Regions from separate parts of the Enterobacter sp. ECC_219_Taxon_10 genome, predicted to be linked through region 1. Evidence: predicted binding sites of a transcription regulator. Region 1 holds the regulator's gene; each other region holds the start of a gene.

Region 1 (7,745 bases):
CAGCGCGGAGAGCACCTGCGGGCGCATCAGCACCGCCAGCTCTTTACGCACTTCCGGACGTTCTCCTGCACTGCCTTTCGGCAGAGAGAAGAACAACGCCACCATCGCGACCACGCCCAGCCCGGCCGTCGCCAGGAAGGACATACGCCAGCCGATCGCTTCCCCCAGCCAGGTTGCCGCCGGCACCCCGCCAATGTTGGCAATCGTCAGCCCCATAAACATGGTCGCTACAGCGCTTGCCTGCTTGTGTTTTGGCACTACGCTTGCGGCCACGACCGAGCCCAGCCCAAAGAACGCGCCGTGGTTCAGGCTGGTCAGAATGCGCGACAGCATCAGGGTAGTGTAGTCCGGCGAAATGGCCGAAAGCACGTTGCCCAGAGTGAAAATCGCCATCAGGAAAATCAGCGCATTGCGGCGCGCCCGGTGAGAAAGCAGAAGCGTCATCAGCGGCGCCCCCACCATCACGCCGATGGCGTAGGCGCTGATTAACATGCCTGCCGCAGGGATCGAGACGTCTACGCCCCGGGCAATAACAGGCAGTAACCCCATCGGGGAGAATTCAGTGGTGCCAATCCCAAAAGCGCCAATCGCCAGGGCCAGCAGGGGAAAATTGATTTTCATGCGTCAACTCCGGATGCCGTGTCATGTGGTGACACAGAACAAAGAAGCGGAAAGCATGACATCAATCACAAAAAATGAGAAGTTAACAAAATGGCAAAAGATTTTTGCCAGAGAAGTAACAATCGCGGCGATGGGGAGGGAGAAGGCTCTCCCTCCGCGTAAATCAGTGCAGCGCAGCCGTCAGACCAGCCGCGACAATCAGAGCCAGCACAACAACGGTGGTGAACAGCGAAAACTTCAGATCGGAACTCATCAATTTTTCTCCTTTTAATCCCCCCACGAAAAGTGAGCTTGCTCATTTTTGCACAGATTCCGTCAAAAATCTTCCTGGATTTATACTGATAACCACTTTACCTCTTCCCCTTTTCATCAAGATAGGCCAAAATTCCACGCTAAATTTATTAGCGTACCGGCCATTGACCCCCTCCTGACGTCCCGTGTCGTTTTCCTGGCGTGCCGCAATCCAAAATTGCGTGATAAGGGTGAGAGAAGGCAAACGTTTACCTTCAAGTTTTTCAGGAGTTTAGGATATGGTCTGGAGTGACATTTAATGGCAACAATTAAAGACGTAGCAAAACGCGCAAACGTTTCCACTACAACCGTATCACATGTAATTAACAAAACCCGCTTCGTGGCGGAAGAGACGCGCAACGCGGTCTGGGCAGCGATCAAAGAGCTGCACTATTCGCCAAGCGCGGTTGCGCGCAGCCTCAAGGTCAATCACACCAAGTCCATTGGATTACTGGCGACCAGCAGTGAAGCGGCCTATTTTGCCGAGATCATTGAAGCGGTGGAGAAAAACTGCTTCCAGAAAGGCTATACCCTGATTCTCGGCAACGCATGGAACAGCATTGAAAAACAGCGTGCCTACCTGTCGATGATGGCGCAAAAGCGCGTGGATGGCCTGCTGGTAATGTGTTCCGAGTACCCGGAATCCGTGCTGTCGATGCTGGAAGAGTATCGCCATATTCCGATGGTGGTGATGGACTGGGGCGAAGCGCGCGCGGATTTCACCGATTCGGTTATCGATAACGCCTTTGAGGGCGGCTATATGGCCGGCCGTTATCTGATTGAGCGCGGCCATCGCGAGATTGGCGTGATCCCGGGTCCGCTGGAGCGCAACACCGGCGCGGGCCGTCTGGCCGGCTTTATGAAAGCGATGGAAGAAGCGCTGATTACCGTGCCGGAAAACTGGATCGTGCAGGGCGACTTTGAGCCGGAATCAGGCTACCGCGCGATGCAACAGATCGTCTCCCAGCCGCACCGCCCGACCGCCGTCTTCTGCGGGGGTGACATCATGGCGATGGGCGCCCTCTGTGCGGCCGATGAGCTGGGTCTGCGCGTCCCGCAGGACATCTCCGTGATCGGGTATGACAACGTGCGCAACGCGCGCTTCTTCACGCCAGCGTTGACCACCATTCACCAGCCGAAAGATTCGCTGGGTGAAACCGCCTTCAATATGCTGCTGGACAGGATCGTCAACAAACGTGAAGAGTCGCAGTCCATTGAAGTTCACCCTCGCCTTATCGAACGCCGTTCCGTCGCGGATGGCCCGTTCCGCGACTACCGTCGTTAATCTCATTGCGGAGCCAGTCAGGCTGGCTCCCTCAGCCATTCCCGGTTAAGCGTTTCGCTGTCCCCCAGATAATCCAGAAGCCAGGCCATCGCCGGGGAAACATCATTTTGTTGCCAGGTGAGGCAGCAGGCCGCATCCGGGAATGGATTCTCCAGGGCCAGCTCAACCCACTCACCGGTGTCGATTCGTGGTCGCGCAAAATGAACGGGTACCATCGCGACGCAGAGCCCGGCGCTAAGGCACGTCGCCGACGATTCCCAGTCAGGGGCCACCACCCGCCGCTGGTTGTCCAAAAGCCATGTGATACGCTTGGGCAGCGAGCGGGAGGTATCCTCCAGCACCAGCGACGGCCAGCCGCGCAGCGTATCATCGCTCAGCGGCCCTTCCATCTTCGCCAGCGGATGATCGCTTGCCACCACGCATTTCCAGCTCAGCATCCCCATATCGCGAAAGGCGTAACGCCCCCCGACCGGGATCGCCTGAGTGGCCCCAATGGCCATCTCTGCCCTGCCGTCCGCCAGCGCATCCCAGACGCCGTTGAACACCTCCTGCGAAACCCGCAGTTCGACGTCAGAAAAATGACGGTAGAAATCGACAATCATCTGCCGGGTGCGCTCGGGCTTAACGATGTTATCCACCGCAATGGAAAGGTGTCCCCGCCAGCCGTTCGCGATCTGCTGGCACTGTTCGCGGGTGATCTGCATTTTTTTGATAACAGAACGCCCTTCCTTCAAAAACCACGCCCCTGCAGGCGTTAATTCCACATCACGATGTCGCCGTTCAAACAGCGGTACCGCCAGCCAATCCTCAAGCTGACGTACGGTATAGCTGATAGCCGAAGGGACGCGGTGTAGCTCCTGCGCCGCCCCGCTAAAGCTGCCGTTACGCGCGACAGCATCGACCACTTCAAGAGAATAATCTGACCACATTTTCTGCCTGCAAAAAATTTGAATGCACCCGCCAAATATTAGCGTTTCACAAGCGGCTTTGCATTCCCTACACTCAGCGCCAACGTATACCTGCCTCCTCAGGAGAATAAAACAGTGCAACCCAGGAAAGGTTTTTTAGTCTGGCTCGGCGGCTTAAGCGTGCTGGGCTTTTTGGCCACCGATATGTACCTGCCGGCTTTCGCCGCCATGCAGGAAGATTTGCAAACCCCTGCTGCCGCCATCAGCGCCAGCCTGAGCCTGTTCCTTGCCGGTTTTGCCTTCGCGCAGCTGCTCTGGGGACCGCTTTCGGATCGCTTTGGCCGTAAACCGGTACTGCTGCTGGGTCTGGCCATTTTTGCCGTGGGCTGCCTGGGAATGCTATGGGTGCGCGATGCCACCTGGCTGCTGGTACTGCGGTTTGTTCAGGCGGTCGGCGTCTGTGCCGCTGCCGTGACCTGGCAGGCGCTGGTCACCGACTACTATCCGGCAAACCGCACCAACCGTATTTTCGCCACCATTATGCCGCTGGTAGGGCTTTCTCCTGCCCTCGCCCCTCTGTTGGGCAGCTGGATCCTCGCGCACTTTGACTGGCAGGCCATCTTTGCCACGCTGTTTGCCATCACGCTGGTGCTGATGCTGCCGGCATTCGCCCTCAAGCCCGCGCATAAAAAAGAGGTGCACGCAGACGCGAAGCCGATCACCTTCACCTCCCTGCTCAGCACCAAAGCGTATCGCGGCAACGTTCTGATCTATGCCGCCTGCTCGGCAAGCTTCTTCGCGTGGCTCACCGGTTCGCCGTTCATTCTGCACGATATGGGCTACAGCCCTGCAGCCATCGGCCTGAGCTATGTTCCACAGACTATCGCGTTCCTGGTGGGCGGGTATGGTTGCCGCGCGGCGCTGCAAAAGTGGGAAGGTCAGCAGATGCTGCCATGGCTGCTGGTGCTGTATGCGCTGAGCGTCATCGGGACCTGGGCCGTTGGCTTTATTCCGGGTGCCGGTCTGGCCGAAATTTTGATTCCATTCTGCGTGATGGCCGTCGCGAACGGGGCGATCTACCCTATCGTGGTGGCGCAGGCGCTGCGTCCGTTCCCGCAGGCGACAGGCCGCGCGGCCGCGCTGCAGAACACCCTGCAACTGGGGCTGTGCTTCCTGGCAAGTCTGGTAGTCTCAGCGCTGATTGCCACGCCGCTACTGACGACAACCAGCGTAATGCTGGCTACCGTTGCGCTGGCCGTCATAGGCTATCGCATGCAGGCTGCCGCGCAGGATGAGAGTACGCAGGTTGAAACCTCGCACGCCTGATCGCACCAGGAACTATGTTAATTTTCAGTGATTAGGTTGCTAAGAATTTTCTATTGAATCACCAAATTTTGAGGCCTATACTAAATTTGGTTCGATTAAATACGATAAATATTAAGTGTTAACGGGAGCCGGAGTGCTCCCGTTTTACCATGGAAGGCATTTCGGCAAGGGTTATCTCCCTTCCTCTGTTCTACGTCGGATACTAGCCTCGCGGTATTTACCGTGAGATTTCTCACAAACCAAAAAAGCGTCTACGCTGTTTTAAGGTTCTGATCACAGTAGGGTGATGGAGAAGCTATGAGTTCATCGTGTATAGAAGAAGTCAGCGTTCCGGACGATAACTGGTCCCGGATCGTCAGTGAACTGTTAGGTCGGGCAGGCATCACTATCAATGGATCATCGCCATCCGATCCTCAGGTTAAACATCCCGATTTTTATAAACGCGTGTTGCGGGAGGGATCGTTAGGTCTGGGAGAAAGCTATATGGACGGCTGGTGGGAGTGCGAACGGCTGGATACCTTTTTCGCCAGCGTGCTGCGTGCCGGCCTTGAAAAACAGCTCCCTCGCAATCTGAAAGACACCCTGCGTGTCGCCTCTGCCCGCCTGTTTAATCTGCAAAGTAAAAAACGTGCGTGGATCGTCGGCAAAGAGCATTACGATCTCGGCAACGATCTGTTCAGCCGCATGCTGGACCCCTTCATGCAATACTCCTGCGCCTACTGGAAAGAGGCGTCGACGCTTGAAGAGGCTCAACAGGCCAAACTGCGCCTGATTAGCGAGAAATTGCAGCTACAGCCCGGCATGCGCGTGCTGGATATCGGCTGCGGCTGGGGCGGGCTGGCGTATTTTATGGCGAAGCACTACGGCGTCAGCGTGGTCGGCGTGACGATCTCAGCAGAACAGCAAAAAATGGCGCGAGAGCGCTGTCAGGATCTTGATGTGGATATTCGGCTGCAGGACTACCGTGACCTGAATGAGCAGTTTGACCGGATCGTTTCCGTCGGCATGTTCGAGCACGTGGGGCCAAAAAACTACGACACCTACTTTGAGGTGGTGGACCGTAATCTGAAACCGGACGGCATCTTCCTGCTGCATACCATCGGCTCGAAGCGGACCGACAATAACGTCGACCCGTGGATCAACAAATACATCTTTCCGAATGGCTGTTTACCGTCCGTTCGCCAGATTGCCAACGCCAGCGAATCCCATTTCGTCATGGAAGACTGGCATAACTTCGGCGCGGATTACGACACCACGTTAATGGCCTGGCATGCGCGTTTTCAGGAAGCCTGGCCTGAAATTGCGGACAACTATTCTGAACGATTCAAGCGGATGTTTAGCTATTATCTGAATGCCTGCGCGGGGGCGTTTCGCGCGCGCGATATTCAGCTCTGGCAGGTTGTTTTCAGCCGAGGGATTGAACACGGCTTGCGGGTCGCACGCTAGAAAAATACCCCCGGCAAGCCGGGGGTATTTTTTATTCTTCTTCTACAGCTTTAATTATTGCGGCTTCTTTTGCGGCCAGCACGCGCTCAACGGTATCTACAACCGCCTGGGTTTGCGGATCGATTTCGATATTCACGCGATGCCCCAGTTTTTTCGAACCCAGCGTGGTGCGCTGCAGCGTCTCGGGAATTAAATGCACGCAAAAACGCGTCGGAGTAACTTCTCCTACCGTCAGACTAATCCCATCAATGCCAATAAACCCTTTATAGAGGATGTATTTCATTAATGACGGGTCCTGCACTTTAAACCAGATTTGACGGTTATTTTCTGATGTAACGATTTTCGCCACTTCGGCGGTGGTCATGATGTGCCCGGACATCAGGTGGCCGCCAATCTCGTCGCTGAACTTCGCCGCGCGCTCAACGTTGACGGTGTCCCCCACCACCAGCTCGCCCAGGTTGGTAATACGCAGCGTCTCTTTCATTAAATCAAAGCTAATCTGGTTGCCATTAATTTCGGTGACGGTCAGGCAGCAGCCGTTATGGGCAACCGAGGCGCCGGTTTCGATGCCGTCGAGCATATATTCCGGCAGCTCTACAACATGAGTACGAAAATTAGGTTTTTCATCAATGGACACCACTTTGGCGGTGCCCTGCACAATACCAGTAAACATGCTTACAACTCCTGTTCTTTCCGGACGGTGGTGACACCGTTTAATCCCACCACAATAACAGTTGGAAAAAGAGGTTGCCAGCGGAGCGCATTTTCTGGCGATTTTTTCACTAGATAAATAGCTAAAGCCCGCTACAATAGCTGGCATCCCCCTGCATTTTCTTCTTGCTGCCCGTTTCGGCGGCTTTTTTAGTCTCTCATATAACTACAAAATAAAGGTGTTCACGTGCAGAAGTACATGAATGAAGCGCGCCAGCTATTGGCACTGGCTATACCAGTGATCGTCGCGCAGGTGGCCCAGACCGCAATGGGATTTGTGGATACGGTAATGGCGGGCGGCTACAGCGCCACCGATATGGCGGCCGTTGCCATCGGTACGTCAATCTGGCTTCCGGCCATCCTGTTCGGCCACGGTCTGCTGCTCGCGCTCACGCCGGTTATCGCTCAGCTCAATGGCTCGGGTCGTCGCGAGCGTATTGCCCATCAGGTCCGCCAAGGTTTCTGGCTGGCAGGGTTTGTCTCCGTGCTGATTATGGTCGTGCTCTGGAACGCGGGCCATATCATTCGTGCCATGCACAATATTGACCCGGCGCTGGCAGACAAAGCCGTGGGCTATCTGCGCGCCCTGCTCTGGGGAGCGCCTGGTTACCTCTTTTTCCAGGTAGCACGTAACCAGTGTGAAGGGCTGGCGAAAACCAAGCCCGGCATGGTGATGGGCTTTATCGGCCTGCTGGTGAATATTCCGGTGAACTATGTCTTTATTTACGGGCATTTCGGCATGCCGGAGCTGGGCGGCGTCGGCTGCGGCGTGGCGACGGCGGCCGTTTACTGGGTTATGTTCTTCAGTATGATCGCCTATGTGAAACACGCCCGTTCAATGCGCGATATTCGTAACGCAAAGAGCTTCAGCACGCCGGACTGGAGCATCATGACGCGTCTGGTACAGCTAGGCTTGCCGATTGCGCTGGCCCTGTTCTTTGAGGTGACGCTCTTTGCCGTGGTCGCCCTGCTGGTCTCCCCGCTGGGGATTGTTAACGTGGCCGGGCACCAGATTGCCCTCAACTTCAGCTCTCTGATGTTCGTCCTGCCGATGTCGCTGGCGGCGGCGGTGACGATTCGCGTTGGCTTCCGCCTGGGCCAGGGCTCGACGCTGGATGCGCAAACGGCCGCGCGTACCGGGCTGGGCGTCGGCGTCT
Region 2 (7,745 bases), 1.6 Mb from region 1:
AGGCGGTTGATCATACGCTGAATACCCTTCACCGGGCCGATGATCATGCGGGTAAAGAGCAGCACCAGCCCGAGGCTCACCAGGAACAGCACCAGCGCCTGCCAGCCGAAGAACTGGCCGCGCTCGGCAATCTCCTGCTGTAGCTGCTGGCCGCGAGAGAAAATCACCGTCCGCGTGGATTGCACCATTTCGGTATTGGCGGCAGCAAAGGCTTCAAGGCGCGCGGCGGCAGCCGCATCCGGGCCGCTGTTATGGCACTGCAGCTGCGCGAGATCGTTCAGATCCTGACGTAGTGCCTGATAGAGCCTGTCGTCCGGCAGCACGCCCGCGTGGGCGTCCAGCATTTCGCTGTAGCGCTTGCGCTGGCTCTGGTACACCTTCTCCAGTGTCCGATCGTCGAGCACGCAGTACTGGCGATAGCTACGCTCCATCTCCAGCGCGGCGTTGGTCATCGCTTCACTGCGTCTGGCGTCGATAAGCGTGGTGCGGTTCGTCAGTGCCGCCTGGGCACTCAGCGCATTCAGGCTCTGCCACGCCTGCCAGGCGAGGATCAGCAATGGCAGCAGGATCAGCAGGAAGGCCATCATCACGAGCTGTCGCAGGGAGCGGGGAAAAACGGGCCAGCGTTTCAACGCATTACTCTCTTCATGGGGTTTACGGAGAGCGTAACTGAGTCTGCCCTTCAGATACAACAAAGCCGGGTAAAAACCCGGCTTTGTCATGGAATAAGGCGGTGCCTAACTCGACGTTTCGCCCTGGCCTGATAAAGCATCGCTATGATCAGTAGTTGGACGGCAGGCACCTTTTTGTGCGTCATTCGAAGTTTATGTAGCACGTCCCGAAGGGGCTGACATAAGAAGGTGAATGAGCCACTGGTTAATATTATGCAACACCCATGCCAGAATGCAAAACAAAATATTAACACATTGAAATATATAATTTTTACTCACTTAACCGGTTCATTGTGTGTTGAATGATTTCCAGGCTAAGTGTCGCTATTAAGCAACACCTTAATGGGAACATTTACTGCCATATATAAATCAATGAGTTATATGTCTCCATTTAGAGACAGTCATGTACCCTCTTTGTCGCAATTTTGCGACACGCATAAAAAAGCCCGGTGGCGCTACCGCTTACCGGGCCTGCAAAGTACCTGCTTTACTTCTTAACCCAGCTGTTTACGCGCGTTGCGGAAGATGCGCATCCACGGGCTGTCCTCGCCCCAGTTTTCCGGATGCCAGGAGTTGCTCACGGTACGGAACACGCGCTCCGGGTGCGGCATCATAATAGTCGCGCGGCCGCTTTCGCTGGTCACCGCCGTAATACCGTTGACGGAGCCGTTCGGGTTAGCCGGATAGGTTTCTGTGACCTTGCCGAAGTTATCGACAAAGCGCAGCGCAACCAGGCCTTTGCTCTCCAGCTGAGCCAGATGCGCCGCATCGCGCACTTCCACCTGACCTTCACCGTGAGAAACGGCGATTGGCATCTGCGACCCGACCATCCCCTGCAGCAGCAGAGACGGGCTCTGAGTCACTTCTACCAGGCTGAAGCGCGCCTCAAAGCGGTCTGACTGGTTACGCACAAAGCGCGGCCAGGCTTCGCTGCCAGGGATCAGTTCGCGCAGGTTAGACATCATCTGGCAGCCGTTGCACACGCCCAGCGCCAGCGTTTGCGGACGGTGGAAGAAGGTTTCGAACTCATCGCGCACGCGGCTATTGAACAGAATGGACTTCGCCCAGCCTTCACCCGCGCCCAGCACGTCCCCGTAGGAGAAACCGCCGCACGCTACCAGCGCATGGAAATCCTCCAGACCGGTACGTCCGGCCAGCAGGTCGCTCATGTGGACGTCGATAGCGTCAAAGCCCGCGCGGTGGAAGGCTGCCGCCATCTCAACGTGGGAGTTAACGCCCTGCTCGCGCAGAACGGCCACTTTCGGACGCGCGCCGGTCGCAATGTACGGCGCGGCAATGTCTTCATTGATGTCGAAGGTGAGCTTCACGTTCAGGCCAGGATCGTTGTCGTTAGCCTTCGCATTGTGCTCCTGATCGGCACATTCCGGGTTATCACGCAGGCGCTGCATCTGCCAGGTGGTTTCCGCCCACCACATGCGCAGCGTGGTGCGGCTTTCGCTGAACACGGCGTGACCGTCAGCTTCAATGACGAAGCGGTCACCCTGAACGGCTTTACCCAGATAGTGCACGCAGTCAGCCAGGCCATACTGAGCCAGCAGCGCTTCAACCGCATCGCGGTCTGCCGCACGAACCTGAATCACCGCGCCCAGCTCTTCGTTAAACAGCGCCGCCAGGCGGTCTTCGCCAAGCGTGGCAATGTTCGCTTCCACGCCGCAGTGGCCGGTGAAGGCCATCTCTGCCAGCGTCACCAGCAGGCCGCCGTCGGAGCGGTCGTGGTAGGCCAGCAGCTTGCGCTGCGCCACCAGCGCCTGAATCGCGTCGTAGAAGCCTTTCAGTTGCGCCACGTCGCGCACGTCGGCTGGCTTGTCGCCGAGCTGACGGTAAACCTGCGCCAGCGCGGTGGCGCCCAGCGCATTGTGGCCTTTGCCCAGGTCAATCAGCAGCAGGGCGTTGTCTTCAGTGGCCAGTTGCGGCGTAACGGTGTGGCGCACGTCTTCCACGCGGGCAAACGCGGTGATCACCAGCGACAGCGGAGAGGTCATCTCGCGCTGCTCGTTACCTTCCTGCCAGCGGGTTTTCATCGACATGGAGTCTTTACCCACCGGAATGGTCAGGCCGAGGGCTGGACACAGCTCCTCACCCACCGCTTTCACGGCTTCATACAGGCCCGCGTCTTCGCCAGGGTGGCCGGCAGCGGCCATCCAGTTCGCGGAAAGCTTGATACGTTTGATGTCGCCAATCTGCGTCGCGGCAATGTTGGTCAGCGCTTCACCCACCGCCAGACGGGCAGAGGCGGCGAAGTCCAGCAGCGCCACCGGGGTGCGTTCGCCGAGAGCCATCGCTTCGCCGTAGTAGCTGTCGAGGCTCGCGGTGGTCACGGCGCAGTTAGCGACCGGGATCTGCCACGGGCCGACCATCTGGTCGCGGGAGACCATACCGGTCACGGTACGGTCACCGATGGTCACCAGGAAGGTTTTCTCCGCCACAGCAGGCAGGTGCAGCACGCGGTTGACCGCTTCTGCCACGGTGATGCCCTGACGATCCAGCGCTTTGCCCGCCGCTTTGCGGGTTGTTACGTCGCGGGTCATCTTCGGCGTTTTACCGAGCAGCACGTCGAGCGGCAGATCGATCGGCTGGTTGTCAAAGTGGGTGTCGCTTAAGGAAAGGTGCTGCTCTTCGGTCGCTTCACCGATGACGGCATACGGCGCGCGCTCGCGGCGGCACAGCTCGTCAAACAGCGGCAGCTGATCCGCAGCAACCGCCAGCACGTAGCGCTCCTGGGATTCGTTACACCAGATTTCCAGCGGGCTCATGCCCGGCTCATCGCTCAGGATATCGCGCAGGTTGAAGCGTCCACCGCGGCCGCCGTCGCTCACCAGCTCAGGCATGGCGTTGGACAAACCGCCCGCGCCCACGTCGTGGATGAACAGAATCGGGTTGGCATCGCCCAGCTGCCAGCAGCGGTCGATCACTTCCTGGCAGCGACGCTCCATTTCAGGGTTGTCGCGCTGCACGGACGCGAAATCGAGATCCGCGTCAGACTGGCCGGAGGCCATAGAGGAGGCCGCGCCGCCGCCCAGACCGATATTCATGGCCGGGCCGCCCAGCACGATCAGCTTCGCGCCGACGACGATCTCGCCTTTCTGCACGTGATCGGCACGAATGTTACCGATCCCGCCCGCCAGCATGATCGGTTTGTGGTAGCCGCGCAGCTCTTCGCCGTTGTGGCTGTCCACTTTCTCTTCATAGGTACGGAAGTAACCGTTCAACGCCGGACGGCCAAATTCGTTGTTGAACGCTGCCCCGCCCAGCGGGCCTTCGGTCATGATATCCAGCGCGGTGACAATGCGCTCTGGCTTGCCGAAATCTTCTTCCCACGGCTGTTCAAAGCCCGGGATACGCAGGTTGGATACGGAGAAACCGACCAGACCCGCTTTGGGTTTTGCACCACGACCGGTCGCCCCTTCGTCACGGATTTCACCGCCGGAGCCGGTCGCCGCCCCCGGCCACGGAGAGATTGCGGTCGGGTGGTTGTGGGTTTCCACTTTCATCAGGATATGCGCAGGCTCCTGGTGGAAGTCATAGCGCCCTGCTTCGCGATCGGCGAAGAAGCGGCCCACCTCGGAACCTTCCATCACAGCGGCGTTGTCTTTGTAGGCAGACAGCACGTGGTCAGGGGTTTGCTCCATGGTGTTTTTGATCATTTTGAACAGCGACTTCGGCTGCTGTTCGCCGTCAATAATCCAGTCGGCGTTGAAAATTTTGTGGCGGCAGTGCTCAGAGTTAGCCTGCGCGAACATATAGAGTTCGATATCGTTCGGGTTACGGTTGAGCTTAATGAACGCATCCTGCAGGTAGTCGATTTCGTCTTCTGCCAGCGCCAGGCCGAGACGCAGGTTGGCGTCAATCAGCGCCTGACGGCCCTGCCCCAGCAGATCCACGCTCTGTACCGGCGCAGGCTGATGGTGGGAGAAAAGCTTCTGCGCGTCATCGAGAGAGGCAAACACGCTCTCCATCATGCGATCGTGCAGTTCAGCCGCAACCGCCTGCCACTGCGCGTCGCTCAGGGTAGAGGCTTCAACATAGTACGCCACGCCGCGCTCCAGACGGTTAATCTGGCTCAGGCCGCAGTTGTGGGCGATGTCGGTAGCTTTGGAAGACCAGGGGGAGATGGTACCCGGACGCGGCGTCGCAAGGATCAGTTTGCCGGTTGGCGTATGGCTGCTCAGATTTGGACCATACTTGAGCAGGCGTTCCAGCTGTACGCGCTCCTCTGCATTGAGGGGGGCATTCAGGTCAGCAAAATGGACATACTCAGCGTAAATATTGCTTACCGGAAGGTCGGCCGCCTGAAAACGTGCCAGCAGTTTGGTAATACGGAAGGCAGACAGTGCAGGCGAACCACGCAGAATTTCCATCATAAGTCTCTCGTCTTCGAAGCGCCGGGGCGCTTACAGTGTGCGCAAGGGGGGAAAACGGGCGTCATTATAGAGAATCCTGAGCGTCGACGAAACCGTTTGCGTCGAAATAAAATTTGCGAAGATGTTTAGCAATAGATGTGACCTGTCTCTCTAATTGGTTGCCAAGTGGCGCAAGTTTACGCAAAATGCCGCTCATTCAATGGCAAACCTTATTGTTAACATGGCTACAGCAGACTGAGGCATCCGGCGTCGCAGAGAATTAACTAATTGAAAAAATTAAAGATTAATTATCTGCTCATCGGCATTGTAACGTTGCTGCTGGCAGTGGCCCTCTGGCCTTCCATCCCCTGGTTCGGCAAAGCCGAAAACCGTATCGCCGCCATTCAGGAGCGGGGGGAACTGCGCGTCAGTACCCTCAACTCTCCGCTGATTTACAGCGACATTAACGGCAAAATTATTGGTCTGGATTATGAGCTGGCGCAGCAGTTCGCCGATTATCTGGGCGTGAAGCTTAAAATTACCGTTCGTCAGAACATCAACCAGCTGTTTGACGACCTCGATAACGACGATGCCGATATCCTTGCCGCCGGTCTGGTCTATAACAGCGAGCGCAGCAAGAACTACCAGCCAGGCCCGACCTACTACTCCGTTTCCCAGCAGCTGGTCTATCGCGTCGGGAGCCTGCGCCCGCGTACGCTTGCCTCGATCAACGCGCAACAGCTGGCGATTGCGCCCGGCCATGTGGTGATTGACGATCTGCGCGAGCTTAAGGAGAAGAAATACCCCGATCTGAGCTGGACGGTCGATCCCAAACTCGGTACGACGGCGCTGCTGGAGCAGGTCAAAGATCAGAAACTGCCCTACACTATTGCCGATTCGGTGGCGATCAGCCTTTTCCAGCGGGTGCATCCAGAAATCGCCGTGGCGCTGGACGTGACGGACGAACAGCCCGTTACCTGGTTTACCCATCTGGATGACGATCAGACCCTCTCTGCGGCCATGCTTGATTTCTACAACACCATTAATGAAGACGGCACGCTGGCGCGCCTTGAGGAGAAGTACCTCGGCCACGGGGATGACTTCGATTACGTTGATACCCGCAGCTTCCTGCGCGCGGTAGACAGCGTCCTGCCGGACCTTCAGCCGTTATTTGAAAAATACGCCCAGGAAATTGACTGGAAACTGCTGGCGGCGATCTCGTACCAGGAGTCCCACTGGGACACCCAGGCGACTTCCCCCACGGGCGTGCGTGGGTTAATGATGTTAACCAAAAATACCGCGCTGAGCCTGGGCGTGAATGATCGTACCGATGCGGAACAGAGCATCAGCGGCGGGGCGCGCTACCTGCAGGATATGATGGCTAAAGTGCCGGAAACGGTGCCGGAAGAAGAGCGGATCTGGTTCGCACTGGCGGCCTACAACATGGGCTATGCGCACATGCTTGACGCGCGGGCTCTGACGGCGAAAACGAAGGGGAACCCGGACAGCTGGTCAGACGTCAAACAGCGCCTGCCGCTGCTGAGCCAGAAGCCATGGTATAACAAGCTGACGTATGGCTACGCGCGCGGACATGAAGCCTACGCCTACGTGGAAAATATTCGTAAGTATCAGATTAGCCTGGTCGGCTATCTGCTGGAGAAAGAGAAAGAGGCAACAGAGGCAAAACAGCTGGCGGAAAGTTATCCGGTTGTGGCGCCGGGCGAGCTTAATCATCCGACAGCTTCAATTCTGCCTTTTGTTGCTTTTTCTGCTGACGGCGCATTCGAAAGAAATCGCTTAATAGCCCCGAACACTCTGGTGCAAGTACCCCACCGATAGTCTGCACCTGGTGGTTCATCCCCGGGTGCCCCAGCACGTCCATCAGCGAACCGGCCGCACCGGTTTTTTCATCCCGCGCACCAAACACCAGCGTCCCGATCCGGCTGTGGACCATCGCACCGGAACACATCACGCACGGTTCCAGGGTGACGTACAGGGTGGTATCAAGCAGGCGATAGTTTTGCAGCACCAGCCCGCCCTGACGAAGCGCCATGATTTCGGCGTGCGCGGTAGGATCGTGGCGGCCAATAGGACGATTCCACCCTTCGCCAATCACCTGGTTGTTATGAACCAACACCGCGCCCACGGGCACTTCGCCCTCGTCCCAGGCACGTTGAGCCAACGTCAGCGCGTGGCGCATCCAGTATTCATGATTGTATTCAGGGTTGGACAAGGGTTGATACTCCAGTCGAAAAGCGGGCGGCATTATACACAGCCCTTATAGATAAGACTATTCGAGTTGCTGAAGTTCGCCGAGGGGAGTCACGCGCCAGCGGTGCTGGCAAAAGTAGAGCAGCGGGTTGTCCTGTTTGCTGTCGCTGTAGCCGCTGTACAGCCGCAGCGGCGTGCCGATACGTTTTTCCAGCTGGACCACTTTTTCATGCCCCAGGCAGCGCATCGTCAGCACCCAGCCGCCGTAGCCGCGGGAAATTTGCGTGGCGATAAGATTTACGCGCGGCAGCCAGGGCGTATCAAAGTAGACCCGCTCCACCAGCGTCTGCGGCGAGCCGGTAATCAACCAGATGTCGGCATCGTTGGCATCAAGATAGCTGGTGAGGCGCGCCTGCACCACGGGAAACGCGGCAACGTGGCCGCGAAACCAGTCAGCGAAATCCTGTTCGAGCTGTTTGAGCCGCGCTTCACTGTGACCGAA
Region 3 (7,745 bases), 920 kb from region 1:
GATACTCGCTGTACTCTTTCCAGCCCGCTTCCTCGCCGTAGGCAGCAGAAAAGTCCGCCCACATATGGTCGAAATACTCTTCGCGCAGGCGTTCAAGACGAATTTCAAACGGGTCTTCGACGACAACGATAGGGGCTTCAACCATGCGGTCGCGCAGGCACTCCGGCAGGTGGTTGGAGCCAATCATCCGGCCTTCATCTTCCAGCACCCAGCGCGCAGCGTCTTTTTTCAATAGCTCAACCGCAAGGTGGTTTTCAAAGCTGGCCTGGGAAAGCTGCGGCGTGAGCGTGCGGCCAAACGACGAACCGCGATGGTGTGCCAGCCCTTCCAGATCGATGCCCTGCGGGTGCTGCTTCACCAGCAGCGTTTTACCGTTTCCGGTACAGCCGCCGATTAGCACCATCGGCTTTTGCGACTGCTCGATCGTCACCTGAATCGCCATCTGGCGCAGGGCCTTATAGCCGCCGCGGATCAGCGGGTAGTCGACGCCAGCCTCTTTAAGCCAGGCCTGCGAGATATGCGAGCGCTGGCCGCCGCGCGCACAGCAGAGAAAGCCCTCAGGATGGGCAAGACTGGCTTCCCGCCAGGCGCGGATACGCGCGTCGCGCGTTTCACCGTTCACCAGGCGATGGCCGAGCGCGAGCGCGGCTTCGGGGCCCTGGCGTTTGTAGCACGTGCCAACGGCGGCGCGCTCGTCGTCGTTCATTAAGGGCAGGTTGACTGCCGCAGGCATCGCGCCCTGGGCAAATTCGATCGGCGCGCGAACGTCGATTAAAGGGGTATCAGACGCGAGGATCGCGCGATAGTCCGTTCCATCGTTCATGGTTATTCCAGAAGAAAACTCAGCAGCAATGGGCGGGGATTGTACGCCGGGGAAGGGGAAGGTCAACTCCCCGGCGTGGATGTCTTACTTAAGCTTTGACTGTGCCCAGACAATGCCGCTTGCATATTCCGGCGGCAGGAGAGGAACGATCGCTTCCAGGGTGGCGCTCAGGCGGTCCGTATCGGTATCGTTCAGGTTCAGGTGACCGACCTTACGACCCTCGCGGACCTCTTTGTCATACCAGTGCAGGTGCACCAGCGGCAGCTTTAGCCAGCCGTAGTTCAGATCGGTCCCGATCAGGTTGATCATCACCGACGGGCTGTTAACGACGGGCTTCGGCAGCGGCAGGTCGGTGATCGCGCGCAGATGCAGTTCGAACTGGCTGATGGAGGCGCCGTTTTGCGTCCAGTGGCCGCTGTTGTGCACGCGCGGAGCCAGCTCGTTGATCAGCAGACCCGATGGTGTGACGAAACACTCCATCGCCATGACGCCCACGTAGCCCAGCTCGTGCATGATGGCGGAAAGCATCTCTTCCGCCTGCGCCTGCTGGTCGGCATTGGCCTGCGGGAAGGCGACGCTGGTGCGCAGAATGCCGTCCTGATGCAAGTTATGCGTCAGCGGGTAAAACACCGTGCGGCCATCGTGCCCGCGCGCGCCAACCAGCGACACTTCGCCGCTAAAGTTGATGCCCTGCTCAACGATGCACTCGCCGTAGCAGTCGTCCGGCAGCTCGGCGGTTTCATGCGCGCGCAGGCGCCACTGGCCGCGGCCGTCGTAGCCGCCCACGCGACGCTTTACAATCGCCAGTTCGCCCAGCATCGCGAACACGTCATTCCACTCGCTTTTGTCGGACAACAGCTGCCACGGTGCGGTCGGCAGACCGAGCTTGTCGAACAGCTGCTTTTGCGTCAGACGGTCGGCAATAATCGGGAACACGTCGCGGTTCACAAAGGCGTTATGGCGCGCCAGCTCGCGGGTCAGCGCGGTTTCCGGCCAGCGTTCGATTTCTGCCGTGATCACGCTCTGGTGGAACGGGACGGCCTCAGGTTCATCGTCCAGCCCGACGGGCCAGACAGCAATACCCAGCGGCTCACCGGCCTGACGCAGCATACGGCCCAGCTGGCCGTTACCGAGGACGCAAACCTGCTTCATGCTGCACCCCGCGGGTCCGGGTTATCCAGCACCTCGTCGGTCTGGGCTTTACGCCACGCCGCCAGACGCTGGCGTAAATCTTTGTCGTGCGTTGCAAGAATTTGCGCGGCCAGCAGAGCGGCATTCGCCGCGCCCGCTTTGCCAATCGCCAGCGTGCCGACAGGAATACCGCGCGGCATCTGGACGATGGAATAAAGGCTATCGACACCGCTTAACGCGGCGCTTTGAACAGGGACGCCCAGAACCGGCACCAGGGTTTTAGCGGCAATCATGCCTGGCAGATGTGCTGCGCCGCCCGCACCGGCAACGATCACCTCATAACCGTTCTCTTCAGCGCTTTCGGCGAAGCTGAACAGTTTGTCCGGCGTACGGTGCGCGGAGACCACTTCAACGTGGTGCGGTACATTCAGGATTTCAAAGATTTCGGCGGCGAACTGCATGGTAGCCCAGTCGCTTTTGGACCCCATCACGATGGCGACACGCGCCGGATTATTGCGGGAAGACATGCGTCTTAAAACTCCTGTGGTGCGAAACACACTGCTTTCGAGGGCACAGAGAATAGCATGTTATACGGGCAAGGAAAACGGTTGCGCGGTTAAATCTTGAGCCGTTGTTGCCATCAATTCATAACAAAACAGACCGCGATCTGGCGGTCTGTTTTCGTCGAGCGACAATCATTATTTCGTCAGTTCTGCGGTCATGTACACGCGGTTGTTGAACTGCGCGCTGGTGATTTTGTATGACGCACCTTGTTCAGCAGCCTGGGCAGCAATTTTCGCTTCTGCGCGGTCAAGGGTTGAGCCGGTTGCACTCACGCTCTGAGCGAAAGAACCGAAAGAAACCAGGGAGAGAGCAGTAACTGCAACGAAAGTTTTGATGGATTTCATGGTCGTATTCCTTAAATATTTTGTCTGGGATAGGGCGTGTTGCCCTGATGTGATAAATAATAGGCCGACCACGGGCTGATTAAAATCGAAACAATTTGCCGATATTATTCAAAAAAATAGAAATACTTGTGAGGGGGTTAAAACGGAAACGCGATAAGCTCCACGCCCTCTGGCGTGACTTTGACCATAGAGCCTTCGCTGTGCCACGCGCCCAGTACCACGCGATGGGCCGGTTCACCGTTGGCGATAAGGGAATGCACGTCAGGACGATGGGTATGACCGTGGATCAACCACTGAACGCCATGCTTTTCCATCACGTTCACCACCGCCAGCGGATTAACGTCCATGATGGTCAGGGACTTGCTGCTGTTGGCGGCTTTACTGCCCGCGCGCATTCTGGCGGCGATGCGGTTGCGGATAAACAGCGGCAGGGCAAGGAACAGCTTCTGGATCCACGGGGTGTGGACTTTGGCGCGAAACGCCAGGTAGCCGGTATCGTCGGTGCAGAGCGTATCGCCGTGCATGATCAGCACCCTGCGGCCATAGAGGTCGAGCACCTGCTCTTCCGGCAGCAGCGTCATACCGCTTTCACGGGCGTAGCGCTTGCCGAGCAGGAAATCACGGTTGCCGTGAATGAAGTAGCAGGGGACGCCGGAATCCACCAGCGTTTTAATGGCGGCAGCCATTTCACGGTGCAGCGGGTTTGGGTCGTCGTCGCCAATCCAGGCTTCAAACAGGTCGCCCAGGATGTACAGCGCATCGGCGCTTTTCGCTTCACCGCGTAAAAAACGCAGAAAACCGGCGGTTATCGCCGGTTCTTCTGTTTGCAGATGCAGATCCGCAATAAAGAGTGTCGCCACGAATTACTCGCTGACGGTCACGCTTGTAATCACAACGTCTTCTTTAGGAACGTCCTGGTGCATACCGCTGCGGCCGGTAGAGACGGCTTTGATCTTGTCAACCACGTCCATCCCTTCAACCACTTCTGCGAAGACGCAGTAGCCCCAACCCTGCAGGCTTTCGCCAGAGAAGTTCAGGAAGTCGTTATCCGCCACGTTGATGAAGAACTGCGCGGTGGCAGAGTGTGGTGCCTGAGTACGGGCCATTGCCAGCGTACCGCGGGTGTTTTTCAGGCCGTTGTTCGCTTCGTTTTTGATCGCTTCTTTGGTCTCTTTCTGGCGCATGCCAGGCTCGAAACCGCCGCCCTGAATCATAAAACCGTTGATCACGCGGTGGAAAATGGTGTTGTTGTAGAAACCTTCGCGGCAGTAGTCCAGGAAGTTTTTAACTGTTTCAGGCGCTTTGTCATCAAAGGTTTTGATTACGATATCGCCATGATTAGTGTGGAAAGTAACCATTTTTGCATCCTGTTCCGTTATTGTGGTACGTCGACCCGCCTTCGGGTCATATATAGGGGCTTGTTATAGCATAACCACAGGACGCGATCACCTTGCATTGTGTGCTGATCCTATTCCGAATTATGGGTATTATAGGGAACAAACAACCCACACACGTGTTTACATGGAATCTTCGATGTTAAAAATCTTTAATACAATGACGCGCCAGAAAGAGGAATTTAAACCTATCCATGCCGGGGAAGTCGGCATGTACGTGTGTGGTATTACGGTTTACGATCTCTGTCATATCGGCCATGGCCGTACCTTTGTCGCGTTCGACGTCGTCTCTCGCTACCTGCGCTTCCTGGGCTATAACCTGAAGTACGTGCGTAACATTACCGACATCGACGATAAAATCATCAAGCGCGCTAATGAAAACGGCGAAAGCTTTGTTGCGCTGGTGGATCGCATGATCGTTGAGATGCACAAAGACTTCGACGCCTTAAATATTCTGCGTCCGGACAGCGAGCCGCGCGCGACCCACCATATTCACGAAATTATCGAGATCACCGAGAAGCTGATTGAGCGCGGTCACGCGTACGTTGCTGACAACGGTGACGTGATGTTCTCGGTGCCGACGGACCCAGCCTACGGTTCGCTTTCCCGTCAGGATCTGGATCAGCTCCAGGCCGGCGCGCGCGTGGACGTGGTGGACGTGAAGCGTAACCCGATGGACTTCGTGCTGTGGAAAATGTCCAAAGCGGGCGAACCAAGCTGGCCATCCCCGTGGGGCGAAGGCCGCCCGGGCTGGCACATTGAATGTTCCGCGATGAACTGCAAACAGCTGGGCAAGCACTTCGACATTCACGGCGGCGGTTCGGACCTGATGTTCCCGCACCACGAAAACGAAATCGCGCAGTCCACCTGCGCCCACGGCGGCGAGTACGTGAACTACTGGATGCACTCCGGGATGGTGATGGTTGACCGCGAGAAGATGTCGAAATCGCTGGGCAACTTCTTTACCGTGCGCGACGTGCTGAAGTATTACGACGCGGAAACCGTGCGCTACTTCCTGATGTCCGGTCACTATCGCAGCCAGCTGAACTACAGCGAAGAGAACCTGAAGCAGGCGCGCTCGGCGCTGGAGCGTTTGTACACCGCCCTGCGCGGCACCGACAAATCAGTGCCTGCGTCTGGTGGCGAAGCATTCGAAGCGCGCTTTGTTGAGGTGATGAACGACGACTTCAACACCCCGGAAGCCTACTCCGTGCTGTTCGACATGGCGCGTGAAGTGAACCGCCTGAAGTCAGAGGACATGGCCGCGGCGAATGCGCTGGCGTCCCATCTGCGCAAGCTCTCTTCCGTGCTCGGCCTGCTGGAGCAGGAGCCGGACGTGTTCCTGCAGAGCGGCGCGCAGGCGGACGACGGCGAAGTGGCGGAAATTGAGCGGCTTATCAAAGCGCGTCTGGAAGCGCGTCAGGCGAAAGACTGGGCGGCGGCAGATGCGGCGCGTAACCGTCTGACCGAGATGGGCATCATTCTGGAAGACGGCCCGCAGGGAACGACCTGGCGTCGTAAGTAATTTCCACCCTCACCCTAACCCTCTCCCTAAGGGAGAGGGGATCGTTCGGTTGTCTCCCTCTCACTGTGGGTGGAGGGCATCAGCGCGCACGCTTTCTCCACCACAGCAACCCCATCAGCACTACCCCCGGCAGCCACACCCACAGCAATTCTGAAACGATCACCTGATGCCCGTACGGCGTGGTATAGCGCGACAGCGCAAACGGCGCGACCTTAATCACCTGCCACGGCGCAAAGAAGCGTTCATCCGACCACGGCCATAACCAGCCGACGCCTTTCCCGCCCGTGGTAATCGAATCCAGCAGGCTGTGCGACAGCAATGACACCGTTAAAAATAGCCAGCACCGCGTCAGGCTGGCCCGGAACCATCGTCGGCCAATCAGCACGCAAAGTATCGGCACCGCAAAGGCGAACAACAGGGAGTGGGTAAAGCCGCGATGACCGAAAACATTTCCGTAGGCAACGCCGAATTTAAACGCCAGCACGTCGGCGTCCGGCAGCATGGCGAGAACGATACCGGCAAACAGCAGGCGGGGAGGGATGACCTTGGTTCCCAGACCTAAGCCCAGGCAAAGAGGGACAGCAGCGTGAGTAATAACGGTAGGCATTACATTTATCCATGGCAAATCATGGCAATATAGCAGCGAATTCGCTGCGGCAAACCGGTGCTAAATTCTGATTTTACGCCGACTCGCGTGCGATAAGCTGCCCGGAAAGCGTAATGCGCTGGGTTTGCAGATCCGGCTCCTTAAGCTTGCGGATAATCAGCACTGCCGCCTGTCGCCCGGTTTCATCGCTGGCCGAGGAGACGTAGGTGAAGGAAGGGGAGGTGAGGTTAACGTGCAGCATATCTTCAAAACCGATCAGCGCGACCTGCTGGGTTAAGAAGACGTCTTTCCCCACGGTGCGGCCCACCTGATGAATGCCGGAAATGGATCCGATCATCGCATCCGGGGAGTGGCAAAGCAGGGCGGTGATGGCGTTGTTTTTTTCCAGCAGCTGGCGCGTCGCCATCGCGGCGGCCTGGGTGTCGTCGCTGCAGGCCGGTGAATATTCATCGCGCCAGACCAGCCCGTTTTGCGTCATCGCGCTACGAAAGCCGAGCAGGCGTTGCTCGCGGATAAGACAACCCTCGCGCCCGCCAATGTAGGCGATCGTGCGGTGTCCGCGCTCGATAAGATAGCGCGCGGCCAGGTTCGCCGCCTGGCGGTTGTCGCGCATGACCAGATTGCATTTTTCATCCAGCAGGGACTGCGAGACCACCACCAGCGGCAGCGGGCACTGGCGGATCTGCTCCGGTAAAGCGGCGTTACAGGTGTCAGACGCCAGATAAATAACGCCCGCGACGCCCTGCTGCTTAAATGACAGCAGGGTGCGTTCGAGATGTTCACGGTCGTTCAGCGGCTGGCCGAGAAAAACCATATAACCCTGCTTCTCCAGCTCCTGAACGATGCTCGCCATCACCTTGATGGAAAAGCTGTCGCTGAAGTCACGCAGGATCAGGCCGATCAGATTGGAGGTGTTGGCGCGAAGGTTGGCAGCGGCAACGTTATGAACATAGCCCAGCGTCGTGATGGCGGCATTGACCTTCTCGATCGTCGCCTCTGAGATTTTCCCTTTCTGGCGTAGCACCAGCGAGACGGTAGAGACCGACACGCCCGCGTGCTTTGCGACATCAATGATGCTGACTTTCTTCAAAACCGCTCCCTGAAATTTACCGATTATCAGCCGGATAAGACACGGCTCCCAGCGTACAGGAGACGTGTCGTTCAGGCATCTTATTATTTGCCGATCATGGTGGACATGGTCTGGGCGATAAACTGTGCTCTGGCACCGAAAATCACCTGAATCCCGTTATCGCCGACGAAGACCACGCCGCGCGCGCCGAGACCGTTCAGTCCGTCCCTGTCCACCGCATCGCTCTTCGCCACTTCCAAACGCAGGCGGGTGATGCAGGAGCCGACG

What was found. The regulator PurR, encoded in region 1, represses purine synthesis genes. The targets are predictions, from matches to a motif close to CANGCAAACGTTTGCNTG.
Region 2: the regulator PurR is predicted to act here: its motif matches at 5,139-5,156, upstream of purL (phosphoribosylformylglycinamidine synthase).
Region 3: the regulator PurR is predicted to act here: its motif matches at 2,552-2,569, upstream of purE (5-(carboxyamino)imidazole ribonucleotide mutase).

Annotation. Positions count from the first base shown of each region.
Region 1 is NZ_CM178005.1:2,107,681-2,115,425, reverse strand. Features, by position in the region: gene AC4ICF_RS10135 (MFS transporter) at 1-621, opposite strand, end outside; gene cydH (cytochrome bd-I oxidase subunit CydH) at 785-874, opposite strand; gene purR (HTH-type transcriptional repressor PurR) at 1,172-2,197, shown strand; gene punR (DNA-binding transcriptional activator PunR) at 2,215-3,126, opposite strand; gene punC (purine nucleoside transporter PunC) at 3,241-4,431, shown strand; gene cfa (cyclopropane fatty acyl phospholipid synthase) at 4,729-5,877, shown strand; gene AC4ICF_RS10105 (riboflavin synthase) at 5,909-6,550, opposite strand; gene mdtK (MdtK family multidrug efflux MATE transporter) at 6,776-7,745, shown strand, end outside.
Region 2 is NZ_CM178005.1:3,661,649-3,669,393, forward strand. Features, by position in the region: gene qseE (two component system sensor histidine kinase QseE/GlrK) at 1-632, opposite strand, end outside; gene purL (phosphoribosylformylglycinamidine synthase) at 1,166-5,053, opposite strand; gene mltF (membrane-bound lytic murein transglycosylase MltF) at 5,321-6,871, shown strand; gene tadA (tRNA adenosine(34) deaminase TadA) at 6,759-7,298, opposite strand; gene yfhb (phosphatidylglycerophosphatase C) at 7,323-7,745, opposite strand, start outside.
Region 3 is NZ_CM178005.1:1,186,429-1,194,173, forward strand. Features, by position in the region: gene mnmH (tRNA 2-selenouridine(34) synthase MnmH) at 1-823, opposite strand, end outside; gene purK (5-(carboxyamino)imidazole ribonucleotide synthase) at 908-1,975, opposite strand; gene purE (5-(carboxyamino)imidazole ribonucleotide mutase) at 1,972-2,481, opposite strand; gene AC4ICF_RS05515 (YdgH/BhsA/McbA-like domain containing protein) at 2,653-2,862, opposite strand; gene lpxH (UDP-2,3-diacylglucosamine diphosphatase) at 3,000-3,722, opposite strand; gene ppiB (peptidylprolyl isomerase B) at 3,726-4,220, opposite strand; gene cysS (cysteine--tRNA ligase) at 4,396-5,781, shown strand; gene AC4ICF_RS05535 (metal-dependent hydrolase) at 5,861-6,388, opposite strand; gene malI (Mal regulon transcriptional regulator MalI) at 6,462-7,478, opposite strand; gene AC4ICF_RS05545 (PTS transporter subunit EIIC) at 7,562-7,745, opposite strand, start outside.